DNA from 3 places in the Streptomyces sp. NPDC025651 genome. Region 3 is predicted to be linked to each of the others. Evidence: riboswitches for the same ligand, from Rfam matches in the RefSeq annotation. Region 3 holds a riboswitch; each other region holds the start of a gene.
The links. Region 3 has a riboswitch for cobalamin ahead of ACZ4D5_RS12970 (energy-coupling factor ABC transporter permease). Riboswitches for the same ligand answer to the same signal wherever they lie in the genome.

Region 1: another riboswitch for cobalamin. It lies ahead of ACZ4D5_RS39145 (CoA-acylating methylmalonate-semialdehyde dehydrogenase); the one in region 3 lies ahead of ACZ4D5_RS12970 (energy-coupling factor ABC transporter permease).
Region 2: another riboswitch for cobalamin. It lies ahead of ACZ4D5_RS07650 (cobalamin biosynthesis protein); the one in region 3 lies ahead of ACZ4D5_RS12970 (energy-coupling factor ABC transporter permease).

The regions. Positions count from the first base shown of each region.
Region 1 is NZ_JBVHLZ010000016.1:150,161-159,669, forward strand. Features, by position in the region: gene ACZ4D5_RS39120 (amidohydrolase) at 1-1,103, shown strand, start outside; gene ACZ4D5_RS39125 (hypothetical protein) at 1,336-1,713, shown strand; gene ACZ4D5_RS39130 (hypothetical protein) at 1,710-2,261, shown strand; gene ACZ4D5_RS39135 (peptidase inhibitor family I36 protein) at 2,258-2,641, shown strand; gene ACZ4D5_RS39140 (cation diffusion facilitator family transporter) at 2,819-3,883, shown strand; cobalamin riboswitch at 4,028-4,207, shown strand; gene ACZ4D5_RS39145 (CoA-acylating methylmalonate-semialdehyde dehydrogenase) at 4,422-5,921, shown strand; gene ACZ4D5_RS39150 (acyl-CoA dehydrogenase family protein) at 5,927-7,102, shown strand; gene ACZ4D5_RS39155 (enoyl-CoA hydratase/isomerase family protein) at 7,099-8,175, shown strand; gene mmsB (3-hydroxyisobutyrate dehydrogenase) at 8,172-9,128, shown strand; gene ACZ4D5_RS39165 (PepSY-associated TM helix domain-containing protein) at 9,265-9,509, shown strand, end outside.
Region 2 is NZ_JBVHLZ010000001.1:1,635,345-1,644,853, forward strand. Features, by position in the region: gene ACZ4D5_RS07625 (ZIP family metal transporter) at 1-323, shown strand, start outside; gene ACZ4D5_RS07630 (cobyrinate a,c-diamide synthase) at 338-1,735, opposite strand; gene cobO (cob(I)yrinic acid a,c-diamide adenosyltransferase) at 1,729-2,337, opposite strand; gene ACZ4D5_RS07640 (putative cobaltochelatase) at 2,337-4,421, opposite strand; gene ACZ4D5_RS07645 (cobyric acid synthase) at 4,418-5,965, opposite strand; gene ACZ4D5_RS07650 (cobalamin biosynthesis protein) at 5,962-6,903, opposite strand; cobalamin riboswitch at 7,012-7,154, opposite strand; gene ACZ4D5_RS07655 (hypothetical protein) at 7,262-7,486, opposite strand; gene ACZ4D5_RS07660 (inorganic phosphate transporter) at 7,499-8,794, opposite strand; gene ACZ4D5_RS07665 (lysozyme) at 8,997-9,509, opposite strand, start outside.
Region 3 is NZ_JBVHLZ010000003.1:160,010-169,518, forward strand. Features, by position in the region: gene ACZ4D5_RS12950 (hypothetical protein) at 1-672, opposite strand, end outside; gene ACZ4D5_RS12955 (energy-coupling factor ABC transporter ATP-binding protein) at 1,045-1,929, opposite strand; gene cbiQ (cobalt ECF transporter T component CbiQ) at 1,926-2,675, opposite strand; gene ACZ4D5_RS12965 (energy-coupling factor ABC transporter substrate-binding protein) at 2,682-3,071, opposite strand; gene ACZ4D5_RS12970 (energy-coupling factor ABC transporter permease) at 3,071-3,784, opposite strand; cobalamin riboswitch at 3,815-3,998, opposite strand; gene ACZ4D5_RS12975 (SMI1/KNR4 family protein) at 4,158-4,826, opposite strand; gene ACZ4D5_RS12980 (APH(3') family aminoglycoside O-phosphotransferase) at 4,849-5,652, opposite strand; gene ACZ4D5_RS12985 (PTS ascorbate transporter subunit IIC) at 5,792-7,360, opposite strand; gene ACZ4D5_RS12990 (PTS sugar transporter subunit IIAB) at 7,427-8,236, opposite strand; gene ACZ4D5_RS12995 (YceI family protein) at 8,316-8,840, opposite strand; gene ACZ4D5_RS13000 (DUF3048 domain-containing protein) at 9,070-9,509, shown strand, end outside.

The DNA of each region.
Region 1 (9,509 bases), on a different contig from region 3:
GCGACGAAGCGGGTCGGCCCACCGGGCTGCTCCTGGAGGACGCAGCCTGCGAACTCGTCGAGCGCGTGGCTCCGCGGCCCACGCACGGCGAGCGCCGCGCCCGGCTCGCCGCGGCCCTGAACGCCATGGCCGCCGCAGGTCTGACCGGCGGGCACGCCATGGACGCGAACGGCGAAAGCCTCGCGCTGTACGCCGAGTTGGACGCGGCGGGCGAGCTGCCGGTGCGGCTGCGCGTCGCCCCCTGGTGCCAGCCGGGCACCGACGCCGACGGGCTGCGCGCGCTCATCGAGCGGCAGGGCACGGGCGGCGCCCTGTGGCGCACCGCGGGCGTCAAGCTCTTCATGGACGGCACCATCGACAACGGCACCGCCTGGCTCGAACGCCCCGACTGCCACGGGGAGTCCACGCACGCCTTCTGGCCCGACCCGGCCGCGTACACCGACGTCATCGGCGCGCTCCACCGCGCGGGCGTGCCCACCGCCACCCACGCCATCGGGGACGCGGCCGTGCGCCACGCCCTGGACTCCGTCGAGAAGGCCATGGCCGCAGGAGGGCGAGACGTGCGGCACCGGATCGAGCACATCGAGACCGTGCCCGACGACACCCTCGGCCGCTTCGCCGAACTCGGCGTCATCGCCTCCATGCAGCCCACCCACTGCTGCGACTTCACCCGGGCCGACCACACCGACAACTGGTCGCGCCGCCTCGGCGAGGAGCGCGCCTCGCGCGCCTGGCGCTGCCGCGACCTGTGGGACTCGGGCGCCACGGTCGTCCTCGGCTCCGACTGGCCCATCGCCCCCTACCCGCCGCTCGCCGTCATGGCGGGCGCCCGCCACCGTCGCCCGAGCCGCGACCTCGACCAGGCCCCGCACGGCCCCGAGCAGGCGCTCACCGCCCTGGAGGCGCTGCGGGGCATGACCGTCAACGCGGCCCGCGCGGCGGGGGAGGAGCACGAGGCGGGGCGCATCGCCGTCGGCCACCGCGCCGACCTCACCGTCCTCGCCGACGACCCGCTCACCACCGCCGCCACCGACCTGCCGGACCTGCCGGTGCTCCTGACGGTCCTGGACGGCCGGCCCACGCACCGGGACGAGGCCGTGTAGCGCGCCTCGTCGGCCGGGCGAAGCTCTCCGGGCCGGGGCCGGGGCCGGGGCCGGGTGCGGGGTTCGGGGGGGAAGACGCGGGGCCAGAGGTGGGCGTGCGTGCCGTGGGCCGTGCTCGCCGCGATATGACAACTCGCTGTTTCGAGTGACGTCTCCGGGCGCCGCGCTTGCCTGCGGCAACGCCCGGGAAGGCAGCGCGTGCATCGTCCAGCTGTCGCACCCGGAGGCCCTGTTGAGCCGCCCTGTCCTTGCCGTGTCCGGCACCCTCGCGGTACCCGCGCCGACCGCGTCACCTCCGCTCGCGCCCCCGGCCGGGGGCGCGCCGGGGAAGGTCTGCTCCTGGCCCGAGCCGGGAGAGGCGGGGGCGGGTGGCGCCTGGCGCCGCGACCGGGCGGCCGGCGGATTCGCCGTGCCCGCCGACCGCGCGCACCGCCACGCCAAGTCGTCCGGCTCACAGGTCGACACGACCGTGTACGCCCCGCACGTCCCGAGTCCGCGACCCTGTCCGCGGCGCAGGATCCACGGCGCCGACCACTCGGGGGGCTGGGAGTGGTGGGACGAGTTCGACGCCCTCGACACCGGCCGACACCCTGACTGCGAGCAGGGGTGAACCCCGGGCGGCGCACGCGCGGCGCTGCGCTCACGGCGCTGTGTCTGCTGGCCCCGCTCGCCGGCCTGGCCGGTTGCGGTACGCCCCGCGAACCGACCGTCTCGCTCAGCCCGGACGACACCCTCAAGGCAGCGCAACTCCTGCTCACCGACCGCTGCCTGACCGGTCGCGGACTCACCCCGCCGCGCCCCGGCCGCCCGCCCTCCGACGCGGCCGAAGCCCGCCGGGTCGACCGCGCGCTGTTCGGCACCGGCCCCACCGAGCTCAGGCTCAAGCTGCCCAGCGGGCACGTCATCGGCCACCACACCGACGGCTGCCTGGCCACCGCGGAGCGGCGTCTCTACGGCGACCAGCGCCGCTGGTTCCGGGCGGTCACCCACGTCAACAACCTCAAGTCCAAGGCCCTGCCGAGCGACCGCGCCGCCTACCGGGAGATGCGCGCGCACGCACTCGCCGAGGCGCGGGAACTGCTCACCGCAGAACTCGACGGGCCGTCCGCGCAGCACCACTCACTCACCGCAGTAGGCAAGGAAAGGAACCCTTCATGAAACACCCCGTAGCCCTGCTCGCCGCCGTTCTGCTCGCCACCGGCATGGGTCTGACCACGGCCGCACCCGCGTCGGCGGCGGACTGCCCGAGCGGCAACTTCTGTGCCTGGACCGAGGCCAACTTCGGCGGCCAGCGCATGAACGCATCGGGCGACGACGAATGGTGGGAGAGCTGGATCGCCGACGAGGACTCCTCCTGGGCGAACCACGGGATCTCCGGACCCGGCGTCAAGGACCACGTCCAGGTCCACGAGGACGCCGTCCAGTGGCCCTCCACCGGCGGCGACATGACGATCTGCCTCCGCCCGGGCGACGAGGTCGGCTACAACGCCACCGCCAACGACCGCGGCGACTCCCACACGTGGGCGATGGGCTGCTGAGCGCGCGGTAGTCGCCCCACAGCGACACCGCAGGGACCTCGCACCGTGCCGGTGCGAAAGATGCGCAGGTGAGGGCCGCATGCGTGTAGCCATACGCACGCCTCGCGGGCGCTCGTACGCACACAATGAGGGGCGCCGTCCGCGTACTGGAAGTCCGCGTACTGGAAGGGGCCCCACGTGAGCGACCGCCACGACCACGAGCACCCTCACCCGCATCGACACCCCCACCCCCACGCCCATTCCCACCCCCACGCCCATTCCCTCCGGCGCCGCCTGCGGCATCTCTTCGTGCCGCACTCCCACGACAGCGCCGACAAGGTCGACACCGCCATGGAGAGCTCGGCGCGCGGGATGCGGGCGCTCTGGATGTCGCTCGCCGTGCTGGGGCTCACGGCCCTCGCACAGGCCGTGGTCGTCGTGGTCTCCGGCTCCGTCGCCCTGCTCGGCGACACCGTGCACAACGCCGCGGACGCCCTGACCGCGGTGCCGCTCGGCATCGCGTTCGTCCTGGGGAGGCGGGCCGCGACGCGTCGCTTCACGTACGGATACGGCAGGGCCGAGGATCTCGCGGGCCTCGTCATCGTGCTCACCATCGCCGCCTCGGCCGCGTTCGCCGGGTGGACGGCCCTCGAACGGCTTCTGAACCCACGGGACATGCAGCACGTCCCCGTCGTGGCGGCCGCCGCGCTCGTCGGCTTCGTCGGCAACGAATGCGTGGCCCGGTACCGCATCCGCGTCGGCCGCGAGATCGGCTCGGCCGCGCTGGTCGCCGACGGACTCCACGCCCGCACGGACGGATTCACCTCGCTGGCCGTGCTGCCCGGCGCGGGCGGCGCAGCCCTGGGCATGCGGTTCGCCGACCCGGTGGTCGGGCTGCTCATCACGGCCGCGATCCTGCTGGTGCTGCGGGACGCCGCCCGCGAGGTCCTGCGGCGCGTCATGGACGCGGTCGATCCCGCGCTGGTCGACGCGGCCGAACGGGCTCTCCTGGACGTGGCGGGCGTACGGGGTGTCGGCGAGCTGCGGATGCGCTGGATCGGGCACCGGCTGCGCGCCGAAGTGGCGGTCTTCGTGGACGGCTCACTCGGCGTGCGCGAGGCGCACCAGGTGGCGGTCGACGCCGAACACGCGCTGCTGCACGCGGTGCCCCGGCTGACCGCGGCGCTGGTCCACGCCGACCCCGCGCCCGTCGAAGGCGAGCAGGACCCGCACCACGCGCTGGCCCACCACGCACCGACCTGAACGTCCCTGCCCCGCCCTACTCCGCCGCCCGCAACTGCTGGAGCAGGCCGAGGTCTTCCCGCCCTCGGTCGAGGCGGTGGCGGAGGCGCTGCTTCCGGCCTTCGTGTAAGTCGGGGTGGACTTACTAGGACGTCCAACTATATGTTCGTGACCAGAGCCCGCGGTGCAGGGAAGCCGGTGTGAATCCGGCGCGGTCCCGCCACTGTGACCGGGGAGCGCGTTCTCGTGGAGCGATGCGCCACTGACGGACAAGTGCCGTCGGGAAGGCGGGAGAACGCGCGCTGATCCGGGAGTCAGGATACCGGCCGCGGGGTGTTCCGTGTTGTCCACGAGGATGGAGCAGACACGCATGGCACCGGTCCGTACCCACGACCCAGGTGAACCGGCGGAGCGAGCGGTGGCCCCTGACGCCCCCCGACTCCGCGACGGCTCCTGAGCCTTCGCGTCCCACGTCATTCCCGGCCGCGCACCCCCACCCCGGTGCCGCCGTCGGTCTGCCGTGCCATCCCCGGATCTCACCCGACGAGAGCAGGCTCTCATGGTCCGTGAACTGACACATTTCATCGGCGGCAAGCACGTGTCCGGCACGTCCGGACTCTTCGCCGATGTCTACGACCCCAACTCCGGTTCCGTACAGGCGCAGGTGCCGCTGGCCGGGCGCGCGGAGACGACCGCGGCGATCGCCGATGCCGCTGCCGCGCAGCGCGAGTGGGGCGAGTGGAACCCCCAGCGGCGCGCCCGCGTGCTGCTGAGGTTCCTCCAACTCGTCGAAGGGGAGCGGGAGTCGCTGGCCCGCCTGCTGTCCAGCGAGCACGGAAAGACCGTTTCCGACGCCCATGGCGACCTGCAACGCGGCCTGGAGGTCGTGGAGTTCGCCGCGGGGATCCCGCACCTGCTCAAGGGCGAGTTCACCGACAACGCCGGCACCGGCATCGACGTGCACTCCCTGCGCGTCCCGCTCGGCGTCACCGCCGGGATCACCCCGTTCAACTTCCCCGCGATGATCCCGCTGTGGAAGGCGGCGCCCGCCCTCGCCTGCGGCAACTCCTTTGTCCTCAAGCCGTCCGAGCGCGCGCCCTCCGTACCGCTCAGGCTCGCCGAGCTCTTCCTCGAGGCGGGCCTGCCGCCCGGCGTCCTCAACGTCGTCAACGGCGGCAAGGAATCGGTGGACACCCTCCTCGAGGACTCCCGCGTCCAGGCCCTCGGCTTCGTCGGCTCCACCCCGATCGCCGCGCACATCTACGCCACGGCCGCCGCGAACGGCAAGCGCGCCCAGTGCTTCGGCGGCGCCAAGAACCACATGATCGTGATGCCGGACGCCGACCTCGACCAGGCCGTGGACGCCCTCATCGGCGCCGGATACGGCTCGGCGGGGGAGCGCTGCATGGCCATCTCGGTCGCCGTGCCGGTCGGCGAGGAGACCGCGGACGCGCTCGTCGCCCGCCTCAAGGAACGCGTCGCCGAGCTGCGCATCGGCCGCTCCGACGACCCCGAGGCCGACTTCGGCCCGCTGGTCAGCCGCGAAGCCCTCGACCGCGTACGCCGCTACGTCGACATCGGCGTGGGCGAAGGAGCCGAACTCGTCGTCGACGGACGCGACTTCACCCTGCCCGGACACGCGGACGGCTTCTTCGCCGGGCCCACGCTCTTCGATCGGGTCTCACCGCGCATGCGGATCTACCGCGAGGAGATCTTCGGCCCCGTCCTGTGCGTGTCCCGCGCGGCCGACTACGAGGCGGCCCTGCGCCTGCCGACCGAGCACTCCTACGGCAACGGCGTCGCCATCTTCACCCGGGACGGCGACACCGCGCGCGACTTCTCCCGCCGCGTCGGCGCGGGCATGGTCGGCGTCAACGTACCCATCCCGGTCCCGGTGGCGTACCACACCTTCGGCGGCTGGAAGCGCTCCGGCTTCGGCGACCTCAACCAGCACGGCCCCGACGCCATCCGCTTCTACACCCGCACCAAGACCGTCACCTCGCGCTGGCCATCCGGAGCGAGGGAAGGCGCCGACTTCACCATCCCCACGATGGGATGACCGCGATGACGTCGCCGAACGGCACCCTCGCCAAGGGCCAACTCGCCCTCACCAAGGACCAGCTCGCCCTCGCCGAGGTCACGCTCGACTTCGCCGAGGAACACCTCGCGCCGCACGCCGTCGCCTGGGACCGCGACAAGCACTTCCCCGTCGACGTACTGCGCAAGGCCGCCGCACTGGGCCTCGGCGGTGTCTACGTACGCGAGGAACACGGCGGTTCGGGGCTCGGCCGCACCGACGGAACCCTCGTCTTCGAGGCCCTGGCCACCGGCTGCCCCTCCATCGCCGGATACCTCTCCATCCACAACATGGTCGCCTGGATGATCGACCGCTACGGCGACGAGAGCCAGCGCGCCCGCTGGCTGCCCGGCCTGTGCGCGGCCGAGACGCTCGGCAGCTACTGCCTCACCGAACCCGGCGCCGGATCCGACGCGGCGGCCCTGCGCACCCGCGCGGAACGCGACGGCGACCACTACGTCCTCACCGGCGTCAAGCAGTTCATCTCCGGCGCGGGCACCTCGCAGGTGTACGTCGTCATGGCCCGCACCGGAGAGGAAGGGCCCGGCGGCATCTCCGCGTTCGTCGTCGAACGGGACGACGCGGGCCTGTCCTTCGGCGCCGACGAACGCAAGATGGGCTGGAACGCCCAGCCCACCCGACAGGTCGTCCTCGACGGCGTACGCGTCCCCGCGGACCGCCGCCTCGGCGCCGAGGGCGAGGGCTTCCGCATCGCCATGAACGGCCTCAACGGCGGACGCCTCGGCATCGCCGCCTGCTCCCTGGGCGGCGCGCAGAGCGCCCTGCACCGCGGCATCGCCCACCTCGCCGACCGCGAGGCGTTCGGCGCGCGCCTCCTGGATTCCCAGGCCCTGCGGTTCCGGCTCGCCGACATGGCCACGGAGCTGTCCGCGGCCCGCGCCCTGGTGCGCCAGGCCGCCGACGCCCTGGACCGGAGCGACCCGCGGGCCCCCGAACTGTGCGCCATGGCCAAGCGGTTCGCCACCGACACCGGCTACTCCGTGGCCGACCGCGCCCTCCAACTCCACGGCGGATACGGCTACTTGAGCGAGTACGGCATCGAGAAGATCGTCCGGGACCTGCGGGTCCACCAGATCCTGGAAGGAACGAACGAGATCATGCGCGTGATCGTGGCCCGCGGCCTCACCGAGGCCGTCCGATGACCGCGGCCGACGACCCCGTGGTCCTGCGCGTCGAGGGCCGCGCGGCGCACATCACCCTCAACCGCCCCCGCGCCCTCAACGCCCTCACCCACACCATGGTCCGCCGTATCGACGAGGCGCTGACCGCATGGGAGAGCGACCCCGCCGTCGCGACCGTGGTGCTCACCGGCGCGGGGGAGCGCGGGCTGTGCGCGGGCGGCGACATCCGGTCCATCCACGAGGACGTCACCGTCGGCAGCGGTGACGCGACACGGGCCTTCTGGCGCGACGAGTACCGCCTCGACGCCCGCGTCGCCCGCTACCCGAAACCGTACGTCGCCGTCATGGACGGCGTCGTGATGGGCGGCGGCGTCGGAATCTCCGCGCACGCCGGGGTGCGCGTGGTCACCGAACGCTCCCGCGTGGCCATGCCCGAGACGGGCATCGGCTTCGTGCCGGACGTCGGCGGCACCTACCTCCTCGGCCTCGCGCCCGGCGAGCTCGGCACCCATCTCGCCCTGACCGGCGCGCAGGTGACCGCGGGCGACGCGCTCAGGTGCGGCCTCGCCGACCACTTCGTGCCGTCGTCGTCACTGCCCCGGCTGCTCGCCGACCTCGCCGAGGCGCCCGTACGAGAAGTCCTCGCGCGGTACGTCGGGGACGCGCCGCCGGGCCCTCTCGCGGACGAGCGGCCCTGGATCGACCGCTGCTACGCCGCGGGCACCGTCGAGGAGATCGTCGACCGCCTCCTCGCGGACGGCTCGCGCGCGGCGAAGGAGGCCGCCGACACGCTGCTCGCCAAGTCGCCCGTCGCGCTGAAGGTGACCCTGGCGTCGCTGCGCCGGGCGCGTGAACTGGGCTCGCTGGAGGCGGTGTTGGACCAGGAGTACCGCGTCTCCTGCGCCGCCCTGAGCGCGCCCGACCTGGCCGAGGGCATCCGCGCCCAGGTCATCGACAAGGACCGCTCGCCGCGCTGGCACCCCGGCACGCTCGCCGAGGTGACGGACGACGACGTCGAACGATACTTCGCACCGCTCGGCGACCGGGAACTCTCCCTGGCCGACGGCGGCGCGGGACAGGAGGTGGCGTGGTGAGCGGGACCAAGGACGCCGCAGGGCGGGCGACACGGAGGACGATCGCCTTCATCGGCCTCGGGCACATGGGCGGGCCGATGGCCGCGAACCTCGTCGCGGCGGGCCACCGCGTCGTCGGACACGACCTGGTGGCCGACGCGCTGAAGGAGGCCGCGGGCAGGGGCGTCGTGCCCGCCGACTCGGCCGTCGAGGCCGCTTCCGGCGCCGACGTGGTGATCACCATGCTGCCCGCCGGGCGCCACGTCCTCGCCCTCTACCGCGACGAAGGGCTGCTCGCCGCCGCGGCCCCGGGCACGCTGTTCGTCGACTGCTCCACCATCGACGTCGCGGACGCCCGCCTCGCCCACGAGGCCGCGGTCGCCGCGGGCCATCGCGCCCTGGACGCCCCGGTCTCCGGCGGGGTGGTCGGGGCCGAGGCGGGCACGCTGACCTTCATGACGGGCGGCGGCGCGGCCGAGTTCGCCGAGGCGGAGCCGCTGCTCGCGGTGATGGGGAAGAAGGCCGTGCACTGCGGGGCCGCCGGGGCCGGGCAGGCGGCGAAGATCTGCAACAACATGATCCTCGGCGTCTCGATGGTCGCGGTCAGCGAGGCCTTCGTGCTCGGCGAGAGCCTGGGCCTGTCCGCGCAGGCCCTGTTCGACGTGGCCTCCACCGCGTCCGGGCAGTGCTGGGCGCTCACCTCCAACTGCCCGGTGCCGGGCCCCGTCCCCGCGAGCCCCGCCAACCGCGACTACCGGCCGGGATTCGCCGCGGCGCTCATGGCCAAGGACCTCGGCCTGGCCGCGGGGGCCGCCCGCGCGGCCGGAGTGGAAGCCGAACTCGGCCTGCGGGCGGCCCAGTTGTACGAGGAGTTCGCCGCGGGCGAGGGCGGGGCGAGGGACTTCTCGGCGATCGTCCAGACGATCAGGCGCCGGTCCGGCGCGCCGGGACAGGACGGAGCCGGCGCGACCTGACCGCTCCCCGGTGGCGTACGTCACATGAGGAGGCGGGAACTCGGTCGGTCCCCGGGCCGACTCCTGGACCGGTCCGGCCGAAGCCGGGCCGCGGCCCGTCGGTCGATTCGACCGCGTCGATCCAGGAGAGCCCGTCATGCCCGCCGAACCCACCGTCCTCGCCGCAGGCGACGGGCAGCAGCCAGCCGAGCCCCCGAAGCCGTCGCCACCGGCTTCGGGGGCCCGGCCCGCCGGGCGCAGGTCCCCCTGGGCGTCCCTGCGCCCGCTGGTCCTGCGCCTGCACTTCTACGCCGGTGTGCTGATCGCGCCGTTCCTGCTGGTAGCGGCGGTGACGGGCCTGCTCTACGCGGGTTCGTTCGAGGCCGAGAAGATCGTGTACGC
Region 2 (9,509 bases), on a different contig from region 3:
TGGCCGTCATCGCGCACGACTTCGCGGACGGCTTCAACACGTACACGCTCACCAGCCTGTACGGGAACGCCCGCCGCAAGGCCATCGCGATGCTGTTCGCGGACGCGGCGGCCCCGGTGGTGGGCGCCGCGTCGACCCTGCTCTTCACCATTCCGGAGCAACTGCTCGGCGGTTATCTGGGCTTCTTCGGCGGCGCGCTGCTCTACCTCGCGGCCGCCGAGATCCTGCCCGAGGCGCACCACGACCACCCGGCCCGCTCGACCCTGCTGTGCACGGTGGCGGGCGCGGCGTTCATCTGGCTCGTGGTGGGCGTCGCGGACTGAGCCGCGGCCCGTGCTCACGTCGCGCATCGCCCGACGAAGCGGCGCGCGACACCCGGCTCCGCCGCCCAGTGCGTGTGCAGATAGCTGGCGTGCACGTTCTCCTGTACGAATCCCTCGACACGCCGCTCGGGCTTGTGCAGCCCCCAGGCGGGCGCGGACCCGGCCCCCGGCTCGACGACCGTGCGGTGGAACTCGTGCCCCCGCATCCGCGTCCCCGCGACCGCGAGCACACTGTCCGACACGGCGACGGCCTCGCGGTACCCCAGCGTCAGCCGCTCCGACATCCGTGCGTCGGCATCGAGCACCCCGCACATCGGCTTCCCGTCCAACTCCCGCGAGAGATACAGCAGCCCCGCGCACTCGGCGGCCACGGGCGCCCCGGAGCGGGCGAGTTCGGCGACGGCCTTGCGCAGCGCCTCGTTGGCGGACAGCTCAGGCGCGTACACCTCGGGAAACCCGCCCCCGATGACCAACCCGGCGGTCCCGTCGGGCAGTTGCTCGTCACGGAGCGGGTCGAACGTCACGACCTCGGCTCCGGCGGCGGTGAGCAGCTCGGCGTGCTCGGCGTAGGAGAAGGTGAAGGCGGCTCCGCCCGCGACGGCGATGAGCGGCCTCCCCGGCTCGGCCGGATATCCAGCCCGTCCGGCGCTTGAGGACGAACTCGGCGAAGCCGGTGATCGACCGAGCCCCGTTTGAGGCTCCCACGCCGCACCCGGCAGGGCAGGCGCACTGCGCGCCAGCGCGAGAAGCCCCTCCAGGTCACACCCTTCCCGCACCCGTGCAGCCAGCGCCGCCACCGACTCGACCGCGTCGGACTGCCGCTCGGCGACCGGTACGAGCCCCAGGTGCCGCGAGGGCGCCTGCACCTGGGGAGCGCGGCGCAGAGCGCCGAGAACCGGCACCCCCGCCTCGTCCAACGCCTCCCGCAACAGCGCCTCGTGCCGATCGGAGCCGACCTTGTTGAGGATGACGCCCGCCACCCGCACCTCGGGGTCCCACGAGGCGAAGCCGTGTACCAGCGCCGCCACCGACCGAGACTGCGACGACGCGTCGACGACCAGCACGACCGGCGCCCGCAGCAGCTTCGCGACGTGCGCCGTGGAGGCGAGCTCGCCCTGCCCCGCGGCGCCGTCGTACATCCCCATCACGCCCTCGACCACGGCGAGGTCGCACCCGGCGGCCCCGTGTGCGAACAGCGGCGCGATCAGGTCGGGCCCGCACAGGAACGCGTCGAGGTTGCGCCCCGGCCGTCCGGTCGCGAGCGCGTGGTAGCCGGGGTCGATGTAGTCGGGCCCGACCTTGTGCGGGGAGACGGCGAGCCCGGCCGCCGTGAAGGCGGCCATCAGGCCCGTCGCGACGGTCGTCTTGCCGCTGCCCGACGACGGCGCCGCGATGACGAGGCGAGCTACCACTCGATGCCCCTCTGGCCCTTCTGTCCGGCGTCCATCGGATGCTTGACCTTGGACATGTCGGTGACCAGGTCGGCGAAGTCGATCAGCTTCTGGGGGGCGTTCCGCCCGGTGATGACCACGTGCTGCGTACCGGGCCGGTTCCGCAGCACCTCCACCACCTCGTCGGTGTCGATCCAGCCCCAGTGCATCGGGTAGGCGAACTCGTCGAGGACGTACAGCTTGTACGTCTCCTCCGCGAGGTCGCGCTTGACCTGCTCCCAGCCCTCGCGGGCCTTGTCCTCGTTGGTCAACTCGCCCTCGGCGGGGGCGCGCTGGATCCACGACCAGCCCTCGCCCATCTTGTGCCAGGCGACCGTGCCGCCCTCGCCGGAGGCGCCGAGCACCTTCAGCGCGTTCTCCTCGCCGACCTTCCACTTCGCCGACTTCACGAACTGGAAGACCCCGATCGGCCACCCCTGATTCCAGGCCCGCAGCGCGAGCCCGAACGCGGCGGTCGACTTGCCCTTGCCGATGCCCGTGTGGACGAAGACGAGCGGGCGGTTGCGGCGCTGGCGCGTCGTGAGCCCGTCGTCCGGCACGACACTCGGCTGTCCCTGCGGCATTAAGCGGCCCTCCTCGAAGGCGAGTTCATTCCCTGTACGTCCTTGACGAGCCCCGCGATGGAGTCCGCCCGCAGCTCGTCGAGGGTCACGGCCGTCCCGCCGAGCTCGCCCGCCAGCTGCCGGGCCAGACCGAGCCGTACGTGGCCCGTCTCGCAGTCGACGACCACGCAGGCGACGCCCTCGGCCGCGAACAGCCGCGCCGCGCGCCCGGCACGGGCCACCGGCTCGACGCCTCCGGTGGCGCGCCCGTCCGTCACCACGACCACCAGGGGGCGCCGCGCGGCATCGCGCAGCCGCTCGATCCGCAGCACGTCGTGCGCCTTCAACAGGCCCGCGGCCAACGGGGTCCGTCCGCCGGTCGGCAGCGATTCGAGGCGGGACGCGGCCGCGTCCACCGACGACGTCGGGGGCAGCGCCACCTCGGCCTGAGAGCCCCGGAACGTCACGAGGCCCACCTTGTCGCGCCGCTGGTAGGCGTCGAGGAGGAGGGAGAGCACGGCGCCCTTGACGGCGCTCATCCGCTGCCGCGCCGCCATCGAACCCGATGCGTCCACGACGAACAGCACGAGGTTGCCCTCACGCCCCTCGCGCGTCGCCTGCCGCAGGTCGTCGCGGCGTACGACGAGTCCGGCGCCCGAGCGCCCGCGCGCCTTCTGGTGCGGGGCGGCGGCCTGCACCGTCGCCGCCAAGTGCAGCTTGGTCAGGGCGCCTTGGGGGCGGCGTGCACCCGTCGTGCGGCCGTGTTCGGTGCGGGCGCGCGAGCGTCGCCCGGCCGCGCCCTCGCCGATGCCGGGCACGCTCAGCATCTTGGTACGGAAGGGCTCGGCGGCGCGCACGGCCTGCTGCTCGCCGCTTGCGCCGCCCGGGGCCGGGGCGGGCTCCTGCGGGGCCGGCGCCTCGTCGGTGCCCGAATCCTGGCTCTGCGACGGCAGTTCGGGGGAGGGGGACTCGGAGGAGCCGGGAGAGTCGGGGCCGTCCCCGGCCGGCGGCTGCCCGCCGCCTCCGCCAGGACCGTCGTCGGGGCCGCCGCCGTCGGGGTCGTCGTCGCCCTCGGGCGCGTCGTCGGCCTCGTCCTCCCGTGCCTCCTCCAGCGTCTCGTCGAGCTTGTCCTCGTCGAGGCCCGGAGCGTCGAAGGGGTTGCGGCGCCTGCGGTGCGGCAGCGCGAGCAGCGCGGCCTGGCGCACGTCCTCGCTCTGCACGTCGGTGCGGCCCGCCCACGCGGCCAGCGCCGTCGCCGTGCGCGCCATCACGATGTCCGCGCGCATGCCGTCGACCTCGAACGCCGCGCAGGTCGCCGCGATCTGCCGCAGCGCGCCGTCGCCGAGGACGACCTGGGGGAGCAGCGCACGCGCCGCCACGACGCGCGCCCGCAGCGCGGACTCGTCCTCGGCGAAGCGTCCCGCGAAGCCCTCGGGGTCGTCGTCGTAGGCGAGCCTGCGCCGCACGACCTCGACGCGCTGGTCGGTCTCGCGCGAGGCGGCCACCTCGACGGTGAGACCGAACCGGTCGAGCAACTGCGGCCGCAGCTCGCCCTCTTCGGGGTTCATGGTGCCGACGAGCAGGAACCGCGCGGCGTGCCGCACGGACACACCTTCGCGTTCCACGTACGAGGCGCCCATCGCGGCGGCGTCCAGGAGCAGGTCGACCAGGTGGTCGTGGAGGAGGTTGACCTCGTCCACGTACAGGATGCCGCGGTGCGCGTCGGCGAGCAGTCCGGGCTCGAAGGCCTTCACGCCCTCCGCGAGTGCCCGCTCGATGTCGAGGGCGCCGACGAGCCGGTCCTCGGACGCGCCGACGGGCAGCTCCACCATACGGGCGGGCCGCGCGGTGTCTCCGCCCGACTCGTGCGGTCCGTCGGGGCAGTTCGGGTCGGCGGCCGCAGGATCGCACGAGAAGCGGCACCCGGCGACGACGGGCACCTCCGGGAGCAGCGCCGAAAGCGCGCGTACGGCGGTGGACTTGGCGGTGCCCTTCTCGCCCCGTACGAGGACGCCGCCGACGGCGGGCGAGACGGCGTTCAGCAAGAGCGCGAGCCGCAGGTCGTCCTGCCCGACGAGGGCGGTGAACGGGTACGGGGTACTCACAGGGCCTCCTTGGCACGTTCTGGTGCTGCCGACGGCGCGGGCGGTGCTCCGGGCGCGATGAACGGCAGGCCCCCCGGCGCGCCGTTCTCGATCAGGCCCAACAGCGCGTCCGTGTCCGCGTGTTCTTCGATCAGATCGCCGAGCAGGTCGAGCTGTTCCTCGCGCAGCACGCCGAAGCTGGTGTCGGGCGCGGGCACGAAGCGCCGCCCGGCCGCGCGCGCCACCTCGGTCAGGAACCGCCGCCGGAACGCGTCGCTCTCCAGCGACCCGTGCCAGTGCGTGCCCCACACCTCGCCGACCCGGCAGCCGTCGAGGAAGGGTTCCCCGCCCGCGACCTCGGCCACGCCGTGGTGGATCTCGTATCCCTCGACGCGCTCCCCGAGTGCTTCGCCCACCGGCCGCGCGAGGGTCTTCTCGCGGGCGAACCGCACCCGCACCGGCAGCAGTCCGAGCCCGTCCACGGAACCGGCCCGCGACTCGACCTCGTCCTCGATGTGCTCGCCGAGGACCTGGAAGCCGCCGCAGATGCCGAGCACGGGCCGCCCCTCGGCCGCCCGGCGCGCCAGGGCGTCGGCGAGCCCGCGCTCGCGCAGCCACCGCAGGGCGCGGACGGTGCCCCGCGTCCCGGGCACGACCACGAGATCGGCGTCGACGAGCTCCTCGGCCCGGTCCACGAACCGCACGACGACACCCGGCTCGGCGGCCAGCGCGTCCACGTCCGTGAAGTTGGACATCAGGGGTACGGCGCACACGGCGACCCGCAGCACGTCCTCGCCGACCGGGGGCGCGACGACGGACTCCCGCACGGCGCCCCGCAGGGACACCCGCAGCCCGTCCTCCTCGTCGATGCCGAGGCCGTGCTGGAACGGCAGCACGCCGAACGTGCGCCGCCCGGTGAGGCCGTGCAGCATGTCGAGCCCGGGTTCGAGCAGCGACACGTCGCCCCGGAACTTGTTCACCAGGTACCCGGCGACCAGCTCCTGGTCCTCGGCGGCGAGCAGCGCGGTCGTCCCGAAGAACGAGGCGAAGACCCCACCCCGGTCGATGTCCCCGACCACGAGCACGGGGAAGCGGGCGGCGCGCGCGATCCCCATGTTCACGATGTCGGTACGCCGCAGATTGATCTCGGCGGGACTGCCCGCGCCCTCACAGATCACGGCGTCATAGCTGCCCCGAAGCTCCTCCAGGCATCCCACGACGGTGTCGAGCAGCGCCGCCTGGCGCCCCCCGTGGTACCCGCGCGCGCTCATCTCGCCCACGGGCTTGCCCATGAGCACGACCTGACTCGACCGGTCGCTGCCCGGCTTGAGCAGCACGGGATTCATCAGCGCGCTCGGCTCGACGCGGGCGGCCTGCGCCTGCATGGCCTGCGCCCGCCCGATCTCGGCCCCTTCGCGCGTGACGAAGGAGTTGAGGGACATGTTCTGCGCCTTGAACGGCGCGACGGACACACCCTTGCGGGCCAGCCACCGGCAGATGCCGGCGGTGACCACACTCTTCCCGGCGTCAGAGGTGGTCCCGGCGACCAGAAGTCCGCCACTCATGCGTCTCTCCGTTTCCGCCGGGCGGCCGCCACCGCGACCCCCAGCGCCAGCCAGCCGACCCGCCGAGAGAGCCGCACGGCCCGCTCGATGTCCCCGACCCGTACGTCCCGTCCCAAGGCGCCGTTGAGGACGGGGCGATGCTCCACCCGCCCCGCGTACGAGAGGGTCCCACCCAGCCGTACGCCCAACGCCCCCGCGAAGGACGCCTCGACGGGCCCCGCGTTGGGGCTGGGGTGCTTGTGCGCATCCGCACGCCAGGCCCGCACCGCCCCCGAGGGCGAATCCCCCGCGAGAACGGCCAGCACGGCGGTGAGCCGCGCCCCCGGCCACCCCAAGACGTCGTCGGCGCGGGCGGAAGCCCACCCGTACCGCCGGTACTTGGGCGACTTGTGTCCGACCATCGCGTCGAGCGTGTTGACGGCGCGGAAGGCGACGAGTCCCGGCACCCCGCCGACGGCCCCCCACACCAGCGCCCCCACCACGGCGTCGGACGTGTTCTCGGCGACGGACTCGACCACGGCCCGCGCGATCCCGTCCGCGTCGAGCGCCTGAGGATCCCGCCCGCACAGATGCGGCAGCCGCTCCCGCGCGACCTCGACGTCCCCGGCCTCGAGGGCGCCGCCGATGGCCCGCGCCTCACGCCCGAGCGAGGTCCCGCCGACCACGGCCCAGGTCGCGGCGGCGGTCAGCGCGACGGATCCGGCACGTGAGCGGCGTACGAGAGAAGAAGCGAGGGCGGCGGCACCCGCCGCACCCCCGGCACACACCACGGCGTGCAGCGCGCCCCACCCGCGGTGGTCGCGCCACAGCACCCGCTCGACGGCACCCGCCGCACGCCCGAACGCGGCGACCGGATGTCCCCGGCGGGGATCGCCGAGCAGCAGGTCGCCGATGAGGCCGACGGCGGCGCCGTACGCGAAGTCGCGATCGGCACTCATGGGCTCAGCCCGCAGCCGTACTGAGGAGAGAACTCGTACTCAGGAAGGGGAACGGCACCGGGCGGCCGAGCATGGCGATGTGTCCTCACTCAGGGTGTCCGCGCCCTGGTTCGACGTGATGCGGCGGCGAGAGTTCCTGGCTTGCGGGGAGCGTCTCCCCGATGACAGTGGCGGGACCGCGCCGGATTCGCACCGGCTTCCTCTTCTGCCGCCGTAGTTGGCCCCGGCAGTCCACCACGCCCCGCGAACGCCCGTCAACTCGCCGTTGACCTGCGGCGGGAGAGTGTGCGGAGCCCCACACACGGCAGTGGGGCGCGAGGCGTTCGCACGCCCCGCGCCCCACCGAAGACTCCGGTCGTCAGGCGACGATCAGATAGATCCCGTACGCGACGGCCGCCGCGCACAGCGCGAAGCAGGCGTACGCGCCGGTGCGGGCCAGGGCCGCGGAGCCGCCGCCGGAGGCCGACGCCGTCTCCTGCTTCGAGAGGCCGACGATGCCGAGGGTGAACAGGCCCACCAGGGCCACCGTCACCGCGAGGCTGACTCCGAAGACGGAGCCGAGAGCTGCCCAGTCGATGCTCATGCTGATCTGTCCTTACACCGTCGCGGGCCTGGCGGGGTCCGCCATGGCGCCGGTCGTGGTCGTGGTCGGGGCCGTGGCGGCCTTGACCGGGTCGTCGGAGGCGGCGCCCGCGGTCGCCATCGCGCCCGCCGGGGGCGGCGTCACGGCGGCGATGGCGGTGGTCACGACGCCCGCGGGCTCGGCGCCCTTGGTGTCGTCGTGGCGGATCTCGTCGTCGGTGACGTTGGTGTGGTCGATCGCGTTGCGCCGCGAGAGCGCCCAGATCACGGCCGAGCCGCCGACCAGGATCGCGGCGGTGACCGCGATGCCCCAGGAGCCCTGCTTGGTGAGGAACTCGGCGCCCGCGCCGACCAGACCGGCGGCCGGCAGGGTCAGGCCCCACGCCACGAACATCCGGGTCGCGGTCGACCAGCGGACGACGCCGCCCTTGCGGCCGAGGCCCGCGCCCATCACGGCGCCGGAGCAGGACTGGGTGGTGGAGAGCGAGAAGCCCAGGTGCGAGGAGGCCAGGATGACCGTCGCGGCGCTGGTCTGGGCGGCGAAGCCCTGCTGCGGCTGGAGGTCGGTGAGGCCCTTGCCCATGGTGCGGATGATGCGCCAGCCGCCGAGGTAGGTGCCGAGCGCGATGGCCACGCCGGCCGAGACGATGACCCACATCGGGGGGTTCGCGCCGGGGTTGAGGACACCGCCGGTGACCAGGGCGAGCGTGATGATGCCCATGGTCTTCTGCGCGTCGTTCGTGCCGTGGGCGAGCGAGACGAGGCCCGCGGAGGCGATCTGGCCCGCGCGGTAGCCCTTGGCGGTCGCCTTGGTGTCGGTGTTGCGGCCGATGCGGTACGTCAGGCGCGTGGCCAGCATCGCGGCGAGACCCGCCACGAGGGGCGCCGCTATGGCGGGCAGCAGGACCTTGGTGACGACCGTGCCGCCGTTGATCGACGACCAGCCCATCGACATGACCGCGGCGCCGATGAGGCCGCCGAAGAGAGCGTGGGAGGAGCTGGAGGGCAGGCCCACCAGCCAGGTCAGCAGATTCCAGAGGATCGCGCCGACGAGCGCGGCGAAGATGACCTCTGTCTTGAGGCCGTCCTCGTTGACGATGCCGCCGGAGATCGTCTTGGCGACTTCGACGGAGAGGAAGGCGCCGACGAGGTTGAGCACGGCGGACATGGCCACCGCCGTCTTGGGCTTCAGAGCGCCGGTCGAGATGGTCGTCGCCATCGCGTTGGCAGTGTCGTGGAAACCGTTCGTGAAATCGAACACGAGAGCGGTAACGATCACGATCCCGAGGAGAAGCGTGATGTGTTCCATTTACCCAGGCTTCTGTTGGACGTCAGTGGCATGTGGAACGTAGGCAACCTGGGTGAACGGAAAGTGAACTGGGTCGGGCCGTGCAGTGACCCGAAGCGGAGCGCCGTCACTCCGCATTCATCAGGTGCCTGACGAAGATCGTACGGAGTGACGGCGCGGGGCCCGGAATCTGGGCGGAGTGTCGGCCTCCGCCCTGCTGCGCCTACCCCCGGGCGAACCGCTTCAACTGGTTCGTCGAGCCGTTGAAGAGATTCTGGTCACCCGGCAGTCCGCCGCCGTTGTCGTACTGCCAGAACGTCCAGTACGACCAGCCCCTGGGCAGCGACCCGGTCGACGACGACCAGCGCGCGAGCCACAGGGCGTGGTTCGACGCGAAGGCCCGGCTGCCGCCGGTGCAGTCGTTCCACCACTTGGTGGTCGTGTAGATCACCGGGCGGCGGCCCGTCTGCCGCTTGACCTCGTTGCTGAAGGACTGGATCCAGTTGACCATCCTGGTCCTGCCGAGCCCGTAGCACTTCTTCTTGCCGTACGGGTTGTGCTCGATGTCCAGCGCGGGCGGCAGCGTCCGGCCGTCGGCGCTCCAGCGGCCCCCGTGGTTCATGAAGTACGCGGCCTGAGTCCTGCCGGAGGACTTGTGCGGCAGCGCGAAGTGGTACGCGCCGCGGATCAGGCCGGCGTCGCGGGAGCCGTTGTACTGCTGGGTGAAGTAGGGGTT
Region 3 (9,509 bases):
CACGCCGGGCAGGGCGTCGCCCGTTCCCGCGCCGGTGCCGCCGCCCGGTGAACCGCCCGCTCCCCCACCGGAGTTGCCGCCTCCACCGATGGGACCGGAGCCTCCGGACCCACCCGAACCTCCCGAACCGCCCGAGCCGGAGGAGCCGCCACCCGCGGGCCGCCGGGGCGCCACCCGCGGCGAAGGCGCCTCGTCCGCCTCGCGGTTGAGGGAGAACGACCAGCCCTCGAAGCTGCCGTTCGGCGGGGTGCGGTAGGTCGCGCCCTGCTGGCTGTAGGTCCAGGCGCCGCCGTTGGGGGCGTGCCAGTAGGACCAGTACGCCTTGGTCGGCGGGGTGTCGATGCACGGCTCACGACCGGTGCCGGGCTTGCCCTCCAGGCGGCAGATGAACGACTCGCCCCACCTGTTGGTGCCGGTCACGTCGATGCCGGCCGCCTTCAGCGCGGCGAGCCCGCTGGCCTGGCTGCCCACCGCGCAGCGCACGAGGGTCGTACCGCCCAGCTCGCGGAAGTCCACCACCACGGTCACGCCGTTGCCGTTCGGACAGAATCCGGCCCTGCCGCGTCGCGCGTCCAGGGCGTGCGCCGTGTCCGGTGCCGCGCCGACGCCGAGGGCGACGGCGGACAGGAGCAAGCCGAGCGCGGCGGCGAACACGCGTGTCGCACGGGCCATTTCGGGTCCTTCGGGCCGGGGCCCGCGCACGGACCCCGAACGCCCGTGCCGCACAACAAACCCCTGACGCGCGTTCCGTGCGGAAGCGGCAGGGGCCGATGAACCAGGGGCTCAGGGCTCCACGCTGCAGACCATGACAGTGAGAAGCAGTGCACATGGCGCGCCGGGCGATCCGACTCACGGCGTCGAGCGCCGCTCACGGTTGCAGGTCAGTGCCGGATTCCCACCGGCTTTCCCCAGTCGCGCATGCATTCAGTTGTCACTTCGTCAACAGACGAAGCATTGCGAAGAGTACGCCCGGCGGACCGGACCTGCCAGCCCTTCGGGCTGTAACCATGATCACTGGACAGACCGTGGTCGCAGGACGAGCCGTCACCGGCCGCCGCGTGCCGCGATGGACGCCAACTCCTCGGGTGTGCGGGGCTCTTCCCCGCTCCCGGCGACGAGACCGTGCGCCCGCAGCAGCTCCGCCACCGCGATCCCCCACGGCAGCTGCAGCCCCGCCTGCGTCAGCAGGTCGCGGTGGGCCAGCATCTCGGCCACCGGCCCGGTCCGCACCCCGGAGGGCGTGAGCAGCGCGGCGTGGTCGGCCCAGCGCAGCGCCAGGTCCACGTCGTGGGTCGCCATGACCACGGTGGTCCCCGCGTCGCGCAGCCGCTGCAGCGTGGCCAGGAGACGCTCCTGGCCGTCGGGGTCGAGGCCAGCGGTCGGCTCGTCGAGGATCAGCACGCGGGGACGCATCGCCACCGCGCCCGCGATGGCGGTCCGCTTGCGCTGCCCGTAGGAGAGCAGATGGGTGGGGCGGTCGGCCAGGGCGGTGATGTCGAGCGCGGCGAGCGCCTCGGCGACCCGGGCCCGGACCTCCGCGTCGGGCAGCCCCAGGTTCAACGGACCGAAGGACACGTCCTGTTCGACCGAGGCGGCGAACAGCTGGTCGTCCGGGTCCTGGACGACGAGCTGCACCGTGGTGCGCAGCCGCGTCAGCCCCTTGCGGTCGTACGTCACACGCGCGCCCTCGACCGTCAACTCGCCGACGTCCGGGCGCAGTCCGCCGCTGAGCAGCCGCATCAGCGTGGTCTTGCCGCTGCCGTTGCGCCCGAGCAGCGCGAGGGCCCGGCCCTCCACGACGTCGAAGTCCAGGCCGCTCAGCACGGTGGGGCCTTCCTCGTACGCGTACGAGGCCGCACGCAGGGAGACCAGGGGGCCGCTCGGCCCGCTGGGGGCGCCCGGCTCGCGAAGGGCACGCGGCTCGCTCATGGCAGGAACCTTTCGAGTACGAGGGTGAGGGCCGCGAGGCCCACGAGCAGCGCCGCGCTAGCCGCGACGAAGGCCCGCGAGATCCGGGCCTCGGGCACGAGGACCCGCAGGGTGCCGTCGTAGCCGCGTCCGGCGAGCCCGGCCTGCAGCCGGCTCGCCCGGTCGAAGGCCCGCACGAACGCGGTGGCGCCGAGGCCCGCGAGCGAGCGCCAGGTGGCGGCCCGCGTGGTGTGGCCGAGCCGGGCCGCCTGCGCCTGCCGGATGCGACTCATGGAGTCCAGGAGCAGGAAGCTCATCCGGTACGTCACCAGCGCCACGTCCACGACCGGTGCGGGCACGCCGGCCTTCACCAGGCGGGGCAGCAGGTCCGACATCGGTGTGGTGAAGGCGAAGAGGAGCACGCCGAGCGAGGCCGCCGAGGTCCGCAGGAGCAGACCGCCCGCGCGCGCGGGGCCGTCGTCGGCGAGCGCCACGAAGCCGTCGGGGCCGCCGAGTTGGACGAGGAGGGTCAGGGCGCCGGTGACGCAGAAGCCGAGCGGCACCCGGTAGGCGCGCCACAGTTTGCGGGGCGGCACGCCCGCGGGCCCGAGCAGCACGGCGAGTGCGGCGACCACCACCAGGGCGGCTCCCGGCCAGGGCGGCAGGGAGATCGCGAGGACGGTGAGCCCGAGCCCGAGTACGGCCTTGTCGACGGGGTGACGGCGGCGCCAGTGACTGCTGTGCGCCGCCGCGTCGATGGGCAGCACGCCCGATCAGACCTGTTCGTGGTCGGACCGGGCGTCCACCGCGTCGCCCTGCCGTTCGGCGGTGTCCTCCTTCGGCGCGTCCTGCGACCTCAGCGCACGCTCCTCCCCCTGGCGTCGCCCTCGGCGCAGCCCGAAGTAGTACGCGAGGACGCCGGCGCCGATGGCCGCCTGGAGGGCGAACAGCGCGGATTCGACTTCACCGGACGGCGGTTCGTACAGCGGCGAGAACCACGGTTCGTAGTCCGGCTCGATCTCGGTGATCGCCGTCTCGGCCTGCGCGTCGGCACCGGTGAACGGCTCCTCCTTGTGGTCGCCGAGGCCGAACACCAGCGGGAACACCGCGAGCGCGGCGACGACGGCGAGGAGCAGGATGTTGATCTTCGTGTTGCGGTTCATCAGGCGCTGGCCTCCGTCTTCGTCTCCTGCTTCTCCGCGGCCGGCCGCTTGCCCTGCAGCAGCACGCCGAGCCGCGTCAGCTCGCCCTTGCTGGACTGCACGAGCAGCCGCATCACCAGGACGGTGAGGAGTCCCTCGCTGACGGCGAGGGGGATCTGCGTGACGGCGAAGATGCCTCCGAACTTGCCCAGGGCGCCGATGAATCCGCTGCTGGGGTCGGGGAAGGCCAGGGCCAGCTGGACGCTGGTGACGCAGTACGTCGACAGGTCGGCGACGAACGCGCCGAAGAACACGGCGACCATCAGCGGCACGTCGTACCGCTTGAGGAGCCGGTAGACGGCGTATCCGGCCCAGGGCCCGATGATCGCCATGGAGAACACGTTGGCGCCCAGCGTGGTGAGCCCACCGTGGGCGAGCAGCAGGGCCTGGAAGAGCAGGGTGATGGTGCCGAGCACCGTCATGATCGGTGGCCGGAACAGGATGGCTCCGAGCCCGGTTCCCGTGGGGTGCGAGCAACTGCCCGTCACGGACGGGATCTTCAGGGCGGACAGGACAAAGGTGAAGGCACCGGACGCGCCCAGGAGCAGGGTGCTCTCCGGGTGTTCCTTGACTTCACGCGTCAGGGAGCGGACTCCGTGGACGACGAACGGCGCGGACGCTACGCCCCAGGCGATCGCGTGCGCCGGCGGGAGGAAACCCTCGGCTATGTGCATGGCTCAGCAGACCCTCTCCAGCACCTCGTGGATGGACAACGCGCCTTGGCCGGTCTCCTGGCTGACGGGTCGTACCGACCGGACTCCGCCTTCCCGGGTGCGTGCGCACCCAGTGGCTGCCGCGAGGGCTGGAGCCGGACTTCCCGATCACAGTGGCGAGGGCCGCACCGGCATCACACCGGATTTCCCGTTCACCAAGGCGTGGTGACACTAGTGCGCAACTGATCTGCCTGACAACTTGCACGGCGGTCGCAGCGGTGGCACGCCCGAGCGCACACCACCACCGCGTACGCCCCTGCTCAGAGGCCATGCGTAGGAGCTGCGGCCCCGAACGTCCAGGGCCCCCCACCCTCGGGGTGGGGGCCCTGCTCGCTCAGTGGACTGGCGTCCAGTACGGGAGGGCGTCGTCCAGCGACGGATCGTCCGGGTCGTCCCAGACGAGACAGCCCCAGACGGTGCCGGGGACGTCGCGGCCCATCAGGTCGGCGGGTCCCACGGTCAAGGTGCGGTGAACCCTCTCCAGATAGGCGGCGATCGACGGATGGGCCGGGTTCTCCGTCGCGGGGCCGTCCATCGTCGTCCAGCCGCCGACACCGGCCGCGGACGCGTACTGGCCGTACTCGGGCCCGGCCTCGTCGCACGTGAGCCACGGCACGACCCGGGCGCCGTCCCAGTAGTCGCGCGGCTCCCCGTATCCGGGAAGCCGCGGGCGCACCGCGTCGGCGGGGGCCAAGAGGATCCCGTCCGGGAGGAAGGCCCCGGATCCGACCTCCCCCTCGTCCTCGTTCTCCTCGATGTACTGGTGCTCCACACCACCGCACAGCCGCCACAGGGCGACCAGTTCCACGGGCAGCCCGTACCCGAGGCAGTGCCTCGACGCATCCTCGGCGGCGCGGATCTCCTCCTCCGGGGCGGGCGGCAGCAGAGAGGCGTACGAGGTGGGTGCGTGCACCCTCAGCCAGCCGGTCAGCTGCTGCCAGGCGGCGGTGACCGCGGCGGTGACCCGCTCGGCCTCGCCCACGTCATCCGTTCGATCAGACATCCGCCCACAGTATTCGCAAGGATCAGAAGAACTCGTCGAGCAGCTGGTAGAAGTCCAGCTTCTCCTTGTCGACCGCCGCGTGCTCGCCGTATCGCGCGAGGAACCGCTCCGCGTACGCGGCGCCGAACCACGGATCCTCCTCGGTGGCCAACTCCCGCAGGACGACGGCGAGATCGATGTGGCGGTCCGCCCTGCCGAGGCGGACGACGTCGACGACTCCGGTGACGCGGCAGGTGTCCGGGTCGAGCAGGACGTTCTCCGGAGTGAAGTCGCCGTGGGTGACCACCAGGTCCTCCGTCGCCGGGCGGGTGCGGCGCAGTTCGTCGAGGAGGCGCCGCCCGGTCCATCCGGCGCGCTCCTCGTCGAGGTCGTCCAGGTCCACGAGGCCCTCGGCCGTGTTGCGCGCGGCCTGCTCCATCGTGACCGCGAGCGAACGGTCGAACGGGCAGTCCTCCAGGGGCAGTCGGTGCAGGGCGGCGGCGAGCCCGGCGAGTGAATCGGCCACCGCGGACCGCTGCTCCTCGGGCCACTCGTCGGACGCCGGCCTGCCGGGCACCGCCTCGGTCACCAGCCACGCCGCTCGCTCGTCGGCGCCGCGCTCGACGATGCGCGGCACGGGGATGCCCCGCCCGGCCAGCCAGGCCAGGCGGTCGGCCTCGCCCGACAGGTCCAGGGGTGAGCCGTCGTACGTGACGGGGGCGGCCTTCACGTACAGGTCGGGGGCACCCGCTCCGGTGAGGTGGTGCACCTCGGCGCCCGACGCGCCGTCCGACGCGCGGGTCCATCGGTACGCGGCATACCTCCGCCGCAGATCGCTGCTCATGATCGGCATGATGGCAGGCGGTCCGCCGCGTCCCCCAGTCAATATTCCCGGCTCTCCCCTCGCTCCAGGGGCTTGGGCGTCCGGTCGGGACTTGGGTGCCCCGGTCGAGGAGCGACGCCGGACCTGCCTCCTGGCGCGAGGGTCAACTGCCCGGCGGCGGAGGCGGCTTCGGTGCCCCGCGCGGCGGTGCGATCTTCGCGTACGTCACCGGGGAACCGGCGGCGGCCTGGGCGGGACCCGGCGTCAGGACCTCGTCCGGAGGCAGCAGGGCGTCGCGGTGGGCGCCGGGGTCCCAGCCGGTCTCCACGACCCGTTTCTGGACGACGATCGCGCCGAACAGGATCGCCGCCCCGATCAGCAGCATCAGGACGATCCCGCCGGCCTCGCCCGCCTTGGCCGCGTAGCCGATGAGCGTGCCGAACCAGCCGAAGTCGGCGTCTCCGAACGTGGTGTTCTCCTCGCCGAAGGCGCCGAGGACCTTCAGGAGCAGGGCGGGCAGGAAGGTGATGAGGACGCCGTTGACGAAGGCGCCGAGGGCCGCGCCGCGCCGGCCGCCGGTCGCGTTGCCGTAGACACCGGCCGCGCCGCCCGTGAAGAAGTGCGGGACCAGGCCGGGCAGGACGAGCGCCAGACCGAAGGCCGGGTGGAAGACCCAGGCGAGCAGGCCGAGGCTGACGAGACCGCCGATGAAGCTGGAGATGAAGCCGATCAGGACGGCGTTCTGGGCGTAGGGGAAGACGATGGGCGCGTCCAGCGAGGGCACCGCACCGGGCACCAGCTTCCGCGCGATGCCCTGGAAGGCCGGGACGAGTTCGCCGAGGATCGTGCGGACGCCGAAGAGGATCACGGCGACGGCGATGCCGAACTGCAGGCCCTGCATGACCGACTGCATGACGTAGTCGCCGACGCCGCTCGCGCCCGCCGCCCCGTCGTCGCCGAACGCCTTGAACGCCTCCTCCTTGCCGACCTTGCCCAGGAAGACCAGCGACATGATCAGGTAGATGAGCACCATGGACAGGGCGGTCGCGACCATCGAGTCGCGCAGGAAGCGCAGCCCTTCGGGGAGGTTCATCTCCTCGGTGCTGCGGCTGCGGCGGCCCACCAACTGCCCGGTGGCGCCCGCCGCGACGTACCCGGCCGTCCCGAAGTGCCCGATCGCCACGCTGTCGTTGCCGGTGACGCGTTTGGTCCAGGGGTGCGCGAAGGCGGGCATGGCCACCAGCAGAATGCCGAGGAGTACGCCGCCGACGACCACCACGACCCATGACGACCGGCCCGCGATCGCCAGGACCATCGTCAACAGGGTGGCCATGAACAGCATGTGATGGCCGGTCAGGAACACGTACCGCAGCGGCGTGAAGCGCGCGAGGAGCAGGCTGATCGCGAAGCCGAGGATCATCAGCCAGGCGACGCGCGCGCCGTACTGCTGCTGGGCGATGCCGACGATGGCCTCGTTGGTGGGGATCACGCCGTGCGCCCCGGTGGAGCCCTGGATCATCTCACCGAGCGGGGCCAGCGCGCCGACGACGAGGGTGGCTCCCGCGCCGATGAGCAGGAAGCCGAGCGTCGCCTTGATGGCGCCGCCGACGATCTGCCCGGCCGTCTTCTTCAGGGCGATCAGGCCCGCGGCCGTGATGAGGCCGATGAGGTAGGCGGGTTGGCTGAGGATCTCGTTGACGAGAAACTCCGCGATCGACACGAGCCAGTCCATGAATTCTCCGTCTCCGTTCTCCGCGGCTCGGCTGCCCTCGCGCGCGGCTCTCCTGCCCTCGCGCCGTCAGACGTCGTACGTGTCGCGGAGCACGCGGTCCGCCTCGGCCGCGCTGGTGAAGTCCTCGACGACCTTCACCGGTACGCCGACGTCGCCGAGCGTCCTCGCGATCTCCCGCGAGGTGAGGATGGCGACGGCCTCGTTCGCCTTGCCCTTGGCCGAGATGGTGTCGGTCGCCTCGACGGTGACGTATCCGCTCCACCCCCAGCGGTCCAGGACGCCCTCGACGGTCTGCTTGAGGAACAGGCTCGTGCCGACGCCGTTGCCGCACACGGTCAGGATCTTGTGCAGGTCCCCGCCGCCGCGCGCCGCCGCCTTCCGCGAGCCCGCCTCCCCCGGACCCGCTTCCCGCGCTCCCGCATCCCGCGGTCCGCCGGACAGGATCGCGTGCACCTCCTGCGGCGTGGCCGCCTCGCGCAGGGCGCGCGCCGTGTCGGGGTCGGCGAGCAGCCGGGCGAGCGCGCCCATCGCCGCGGTGTGCTCGGAGGCGTCCCGCGCGGCGAGGCCGACGACCAGCTCGACGGGGTCGTTGGCCTCGTGCCCGAACTCCACCGGGGCCGCGAGGCGCACCCAGGACATCCCGGTGCGCAGCACGGCGGGCGAGGGCCGGGCGTGCGCGAAGGCGAGCCCGGGCGCGATGACGATGTAGGGCCCGTTCTCCTGGACGTTCTCGATCATCTCCGCCGTGTACGTGTCCGTGGCGGCGCCGGTGGCGACCATCAGGTCACCGGCGCGCCGCACGGCCTCGCGCCAGTCGGCGGCCGGGGCGTCCAGGAGGACGGCTTCCACGGGAAGGATCTCGCTCAGCGCTGCCATGCCCATGATTCTCGCGGACGCGGGGCGCCCGGCACTTCCTGGGCGCCGTTCGGGGACGCCCGGAGGCGTCCGGCCGCACTCAGCGGGTCGCGCGGACCTCCAGGCCGATGCGCAGCCGACGACCCGTCATGCCCTTGGCCTTGGTCACGCCGAAGGCGTACCGGTCGACGGTGGCCGTGCCGCGGACGGTCAGCCGCCTGCCCTCGGTGACGGCCGAGTCGACCGCCACGGCAACGGTCCTGGTGACCCCGTGGACCGTCAACTCCCCCTCCAGCACCACCCCTTGATCCGTGCGCCGGAGCCGGTGACCTCGGAAGTCGATCTCGGGGTAGGTCGCCGCGTCGAGGTAGTCGGCGGACAGGACGTGCCGGTCGCGCCGCCGCAGCCCCGAGTCGAACGTGTCCGTACGGATGGTGACGTCCACCGTCGACTCCTCGACCGGGTCGGCGACGACCACGGTGCCCCGGGCGAGAGTGACCGTGCCGCGCACCGGGACGAGCCCGAAGACCGAGCGCGTGCGCAAGCGTACGGACGATGCCGTCGTGTCGATGTCGTACGTGCCGGCCTCCGGCACAGCCAGTGGCCCCGTGCGCGTCGCGTCCATGAGTCCCACACCTTCCCCGTCTGCCGGTACCCCGGTCTTCAGCATGGGGGGCGCGGCCCGGACCGGGGAAGAAACGGATGTCCACTCCCGGCCGGTACAAATGTCACCGCTCGAAAGAGTGACGTGGCACCGGTTGGATGGCCCCAGGGGCGATTGGGGCCATGGCCTCACGCGGTACCACTGCGCCTGCGCAGTTCCCTCCCGCATGGCCACGAACGGAGACCCCTCGATGGCAGCGACAACACCTCGGGCCACCCGCCGCACCCGCCTCGGCGCGAAAGTGCTCGCACTGGTCGCCACGGCGACGCTCACGGTGGGCGTTCCGGCCCATGCGGGTGCCCCGACGGACGGGGAAGGCCCGCCGCACCGCGCCCCCTCCCCCTTCACCGGGCTGATGGCCCGTCAAGGTCCGGTGCTCGCCGTGAAATTCGACAACGCACGGAGTGCCAGGCCGCACACGGGGCTCGACCAGGCGGACATCGTGTACGTGGAGAAGGTCGAGGGCGGCATGAGCCGCCTGATGGGGGTGTACTCCGGCCGGCTGCCCAGGACGGTGGGCCCGGTGCGCAGCGCGCGTGAGTCGGACATCGAGCTCCTGCGTCAGTTCGGCCGGCCCGCCCTCGCCTACTCCGGGGTGCGCAGTTCGCTGCAGAAGGTGCTCAGGGACTC